Regions from separate parts of the Bacillus sp. DU-106 genome, predicted to be linked through region 3. Evidence: predicted binding sites of a transcription regulator. Region 3 holds the regulator's gene; each other region holds the start of a gene.
What was found. Region 3 encodes CtsR, which represses protease genes until heat stress. Its sites were predicted from a motif close to ATGGTCAATAAAGGTCAAACA; they were not measured.

Region 1 (2,197 bases), 1.1 Mb from region 3:
GTTCACGTAAGTCACGAACTTTGTGAATGTCTTCTTTTTCTTTCTCCCATTTCGCTCTCATGCCACTTGCAACTTCTTTTAAATCCGATAATTCACGTTGCAATGTTTTTAGACGCTCTTGGCTACCACGATCCGTTTCTTTCCCAAGAGCTGCTTCTTCAATTTCCAGCTGCATAATGCGGCGCGTTACTTCATCTAATTCTGTTGGCATAGAATCAATTTCTGTACGAATTGTTGCACACGCTTCATCAACAAGGTCAATTGCTTTATCAGGTAAGAAGCGATCTGAAATATATCGATCTGATAAAACTGACGCTGCTACAATCGCACGGTCATGAATATTTACACCGTGATAAATTTCAAAGCGTTCTTTTAATCCACGTAAAATGGAAATTGTATCTTCAACAGTTGGTTCTTCTGCTAATACTTGTTGGAAACGTCTTTCTAGCGCTGGATCTTTCTCAATATATTTGCGATATTCATCGAGCGTCGTCGCCCCGATACAATGCAGTTCACCGCGCGCAAGCATCGGTTTTAACATATTTCCTGCATCCATGGCTCCCTCTGTTTTACCAGCTCCAACTATTGTATGAAGTTCATCAATGAATAATAAAATGCGTCCTTCACTCTTTTTAATTTCATTTAATACAGCTTGCAGACGCTCTTCGAACTCACCACGGAATTTCGCACCTGCTACGAGCGCACTCATATCTAACGCAAAAATCGTTCTATCTTTCAATCCTTCAGGTACATCCTTTTTCACGATACGCTGTGCTAGCCCTTCAACGATTGCTGTTTTACCAACACCTGGCTCCCCAATTAAAACAGGATTGTTTTTCGTTTTACGTGAAAGAATACGAATTACACGTCGTATTTCACTATCACGGCCGATTACAGGATCGATTTTCCCTGCTCTCACTTCCGCCACTAAATCACGGCCATATTTTTCTAACGCTTCATAAGTTGCTTCTGGATTTTGACTCGTCACTCTTTGATTCCCCCGAACTGTCATTAAAGACTGTAATAAGTTATCTTTCGTAATATGCAATCTTGTAAATAATTGATTTATATCGCCTTTTTCTTCAGAAAAAGCAAGCAATACATGTTCTACTGAAATGTAATCATCCTGCAGTTTTTCTGCTTCTTTCCCTGCTCTTACAAGAAGTTGTTGCAGAGCGCTCGTTACATACAATTTTCCAACTTCTGCACCGCTCCCTGTTACAGAAGGTTTCTTTTTAATTAAACTTTCAGCACCTTGCTTTAATGCTTCTATATCAACATTCATTTTTTGAAATATACGTACTGCTAATCCATCTTGCTCTTCTAATAATGCAAGTAATAGATGAACAGTATCCACCTCTTGGTGATGATGAGATACCGCTAAAGATTGGGCACTCATAATCGCCTCTTGTGTTTTTGTTGTCATTTGATTTAAGTCCATCTTTACAGCCCTCCAAAAGTTTGACTTTCTTTGACCTTTGATTTGATTATACGCCAACTGACTTTTTTATACAATAATTTTGCCTATGTATTTTCAAACTTATTATTTGAAAAAGAAAAAGAGAGCATTCATTATACTGCTAAAAAATACGGTAAATGAAATTACAATGTGTAACGACAAAAAAGCCGCAATAATGATTGCGGCTTCTGTTACGGTTTTCTTTTATATGTCCACTGGCGGTTATGATTCGTGTTATCCGGAAACTTTTCACCGGCAGTTAATTTCACCATTTGCGGATCTTTCACCATACTTCCCGTTTCACCAATTTCTACGTAAATGCCATCATTCGGCGCTTTTTGTCCAGAACGAAACCTGCGATTTTGTCCCATCTTCATTCTCCTTCCATGACGTCTTGCCTCATTAGTATATCCATTTTAAAAGAAAGCTTTTCTGTCATGTTTAGGAAACAGTACTACATCTCATTCTTGTACATATATATGAATGACACAAGCGTAAGCAGGGATTTCTTTCCTACCTGTAGAAAAAAAGAAACCAACCTACTCTAGGCTAGTTTCAAAGGAGAGTCAAACATATACGAGAAGATTACATGTTCATTATATGCCTCATCACACGAGCAATGTAACCCTTTTCACAATTTGTACATAATGAAAGAAACATTGTTTGAACTTTCTAAAAAGATGTTGACTTTTCTTAATTTCCAACGATAAATAGTAGACACCACAGCACTTTGAGACG
Region 2 (2,197 bases), 460 kb from region 3:
CCGGGGGGAAGATTAGTAAGTCGGGTATTAATCATCGTTTGCGTAAAATCGATGAAATCGCAGAGAAATTACGCGCGGGGGAAACGTTAGTAAAAAAATAAGAGGTTAAAGGGGAAATGGAGCTGTGGTTCAAAAACGAGTTCAGGTTTCATTAAAAAACGGTTTACAAGCACGTCCGGCTGCGTTGTTTGTACAAGAGGCAAATCGCTTTCATGCAGATATCTTCATCGAGAAAGATGGAAAGACAGTAAATGCAAAGAGCATAATGGGGATTATGAGCTTAGCAATTGGAACTGGAAGCATGATAACAATTACAACAGAAGGTTCAGATGCAGAAGAGGCTTTAGAAGCATTAGCTGCATATGTACAATAAGAAGCTATCGCGTATATGCGATAGCTTTTTGTTTTGTTGTTTGTGCGGATTAGCGGGGAGGGGTATTTAGCTGGTTTGTCCTTGTCGGAGATTGTCGGTAAATCGATATGTTGTGTCGAACCGTTGATATATTAAAAAAATCGTTGATATAATTTAAGTTTTGTTCGATATAATTGAAAAATCGTTGATATATTTAGAGGGATACTGGATGGGGTATGTGAGCGGGGAACAATATATAAAAGAAGCGCCCAATTATAGGGCGCTTCCGCTTTTAGTTATATCCAGCTCCAGCGGCTAGAATCTCCGGTTGTTTCGCCCCTTCATTCGAGGCAAAAAGCGCCTCGGAATCAGGGCTCCATCGCCCTGCGATTCTGAACGAGCCGCTTTCGCTTTTAAGTATTAACGATTTGTAAAGATCTTATCGATTAAACCGTATTCTAAAGCTTTTTCTGCTGTCATGAAGTTGTCGCGGTCTGTGTCGCGTTGTAGTACTTCAAGTGGTTGACCAGTGCGGTCAGCAAGAATTTGGTTTAGTTTTTCACGTAAGAATAGGATACGTTTTGCAGCGATTTCGATTTCAGTCGCTTGACCTTGTGCTCCACCAAGTGGTTGGTGAATCATTACTTCACTGTTTGGAAGTGCATAACGTTTTCCTTTTTCACCTGCTGCAAGTAAGAATGCACCCATAGATGCAGCCATACCGATACAGATTGTTGATACTTGTGGTTTAATAAACTGCATTGTATCATAGATTGCCATACCCGCTGTGATAGAACCACCAGGGCTGTTGATGTAGATGTGAATATCTTTTTCTGGATCTTGAGATTCCAAGAATAAAAGCTGGGAAACGATTGAGTTAGCTACGTTGTCATCAATTGCACTACCAAGCATAATGATGCGGTCTTTTAATAGTCGAGAGTAAATATCGTAAGCGCGTTCTCCACGATTTGTTTGTTCAATTACTGTAGGAATTAAATTCATCTGTTATTTCCTCCTTATAAAGCTTTCTTAGTCTTATAATACAATTATGGTCAATAAAGGTCAAACGAAACCACTTTAAATCAAAAAAATATGTAGTTGTACCATGAAATATTCGCTATGTTTTCGAAATTCCCTGCTTATGTATCTTCAACATCATAACCGAATTACATAAATTTAAACGTTACGAAAACTGGAGAAAAAAGAAAAGAACGCCTTTTAACTTAAGCGTTCTTTCGATAATTAGTCTTTTAAAAGATAGGTTACTTTATTTAAAATCTTTTCGATTTGTTTCGCGTTTTTACTATACATTTCGCTTGCTGACTTCGACTTTGTTTCTAGGGAAAATAGTTCAAGATCAGCATGACATTTTTTTAAAGATGCTAATAATAAAGGTTTATTTTGAGGAGAAGGCATTTGGAGTTTGTCATTGTAAATGTCGATAGTAAGTTGTCCGTATGAATCCACTTGACCGAGGAAGACATTTTCAATAACAACACCGATTTTTTCTAATTCTGAATGTAGCCAAGCGCGGTTATGTCCGCTTGCTGAAAGAGGTTCATCTAGTACATTTCCATCCATAATAACAGTTTGTGGTTCTTTCTCGTTTGGTACTTTTAAACCGATGTCTTTTGCTGTAAGTGGCTGAGAATCTTTCTTTAATAATACATTTAATTCTCCGCTCGGTTCTAAGACAGCAAATTCGACTTCAGCTACGCTGAACGCACTTTTTCCACGGAGAAGTTCCAGTAATTCGTCACTCGTATATTTTTCTTTCTTTAAATTATCTTCGAGTATCTTTCCGTCTTTTATTAATACGGTAGATTTTCCTTCAAAGAAGTCCCG
Region 3 (2,197 bases):
ACCTACAAGTCGAGCAGGGACGAAAGTCGGGCTTAGTGATCCGGTGGTTCCGCATGGAAGGGCCATCGCTCAACGGATAAAAGCTACCCCGGGGATAACAGGCTTATCTCCCCCAAGAGTCCACATCGACGGGGAGGTTTGGCACCTCGATGTCGGCTCATCGCATCCTGGGGCTGTAGTCGGTCCCAAGGGTTGGGCTGTTCGCCCATTAAAGCGGTACGCGAGCTGGGTTCAGAACGTCGTGAGACAGTTCGGTCCCTATCCGTCGTGGGCGTAGGAAATTTGAGAGGAGCTGTCCTTAGTACGAGAGGACCGGGATGGACGCACCGCTGGTGTACCAGTTGTTCTGCCAAGGGCATAGCTGGGTAGCTATGTGCGGAAGGGATAAGTGCTGAAAGCATCTAAGCATGAAGCCCCCCTCAAGATGAGATTTCCCATAGCGTAAGCTAGTAAGATCCCTGAAAGATGATCAGGTTGATAGGTTCGAGGTGGAAGCATGGTGACATGTGGAGCTGACGAATACTAATAGATCGAGGACTTAACCATATAATATGTAGCAAATGTTATCTAGTTTTGAAGGAATATGCCTTCATAGTTTGGTGATGATGGCAGAGAGGTCACACCCGTTCCCATACCGAACACGGAAGTTAAGCTCTCTAGCGCCGATGGTAGTTGGGACCTTGTCCCTGTGAGAGTAGGACGTCGCCAAGCAACTAAACACGAGTCAAATGACTCGTGTTTTTTCGTGTTTTCTTTTATAATCCATAGTAATTAAAAAAATATGCTTAAATAATTACTATTTTGATTAAATGCAGGGGAATGTGGCTAGGATAGTGAATAAGCAAAAGAGTTGCAAATTTTATTAATACGTATATAATTAAAGTCAAAGATAGTCAAAGTCAATAAAGGTGGCGGATAAATGAGAAATATATCTGATATCATTGAGCAATATCTAAAGCAAGTTATTGACTTAAGTAATAATAATGTGATTGAAATCAAAAGAAATGAGATTGCGGATCGATTCGAGTGCGTACCATCTCAAATCAATTATGTAATCAATACCCGTTTTACATTAGAAAGAGGATTTGTAGTAGAAAGTAAACGTGGTGGAGGAGGTTACATTCGCATTATAAAAGTCAAACTGCATGATGATATAGACATTATTGATCAAATGCTTCATATGATTGATCATAGCGTTGCACAAGGGAATGCAGAGAGTATGATTATACGTTTATTAGAAGAGGGAATCATAACAGGCCGTGAAGCAAAATTAATGTTAAGTGTACTAGATCGTTCTGTATTATCAATGGATATTCCTTCTCGAGATGAACTTAGGGCTCGAATATTATGCGCAATGTTAAGAACACTGAAATATAAATAAATACAGCTTTTGTAAAAGAATGATAATTAAGATAGGGCAGTTAAATATTGTAGAAGTTTTGAAAAAGAGCATGTACTTTTATCTGAGTGGATTAAGGAAAGAGGACAATCTAGTAATGTATGAAAAGTATCATGAGGTAGATCGTTCCTGTTGTAAAGGTGGGGATATTGATGACTTGTCAAAACTGTAATATAAGACCAGCAACTTTACATTATACAAAAGTAATCAACGAGAAGAAGGCGGAAGTTCATCTTTGTGAGCAATGTGCGGAGCAAAGTGGCTATACGTCTTTCTTTCAATCATCACAGTCTAACTTTTCATTTCATGATGTATTTGCTGGTTTATTACACGGTGAATCAACAATGTTTGGAGAAGGAAAAAACGGGTTTTCAAATACAAATACAGTAAGATGTCCAGATTGTAAGATGACATATGAACATTTTACAAAAGTGGGACGCTTTGGTTGTGCTTCTTGTTACGATACATTTAAAGGACACTTAAACCCATTGTTAAAGCGACTTCATGGTGGACATACAGAACATTGTGGAAAAATTCCGGAACGAATGGAAGGAAATATCCACTTAAAGAAAGAATTAGATGAACTAAAACTTATTCTGAAACAATATGTACAGAATGAGGAGTTTGAGAAAGCTGCTGAGGTAAGAGATGAGATTCGAGGGCTTGAAACTCAGCTTAGTGAGCATAGAGAGGGGGAGTAGTTCTATGTCACTGGACAAAATTATGAATGAAGCGATTAGTCCATGGATGAAGGGGGATGGCCCTGATTCTGATATTGTTTTAAGTAGTCGAATTCGT

Region 1: a site for CtsR is predicted at 1,459-1,479, ahead of clpB (ATP-dependent chaperone ClpB). Genes of this name have one in related genera too.
Region 2: a site for CtsR is predicted at 1,401-1,421, ahead of clpP (ATP-dependent Clp endopeptidase proteolytic subunit ClpP). Genes of this name have one in related genera too.

The regions. Positions count from the first base shown of each region.
Region 1 is NZ_CP026607.1:1,144,610-1,146,806, reverse strand. Features, by position in the region: gene clpB (ATP-dependent chaperone ClpB) at 1-1,441, opposite strand, end outside; gene C3Y97_RS05915 (YjzC family protein) at 1,651-1,830, opposite strand.
Region 2 is NZ_CP026607.1:5,050,732-5,052,928, reverse strand. Features, by position in the region: gene whiA (DNA-binding protein WhiA) at 1-101, shown strand, start outside; gene C3Y97_RS25935 (HPr family phosphocarrier protein) at 125-373, shown strand; gene clpP (ATP-dependent Clp endopeptidase proteolytic subunit ClpP) at 773-1,354, opposite strand; gene C3Y97_RS25925 (DUF421 domain-containing protein) at 1,595-2,197, opposite strand, start outside.
Region 3 is NZ_CP026607.1:91,817-94,013, forward strand. Features, by position in the region: rRNA gene C3Y97_RS00505 (23S ribosomal RNA) at 1-546, shown strand, start outside; rRNA gene rrf (5S ribosomal RNA) at 596-711, shown strand; gene ctsR (transcriptional regulator CtsR) at 920-1,381, shown strand; gene mcsA (protein-arginine kinase activator protein McsA) at 1,552-2,100, shown strand; gene mcsB (protein-arginine kinase McsB) at 2,105-2,197, shown strand, end outside.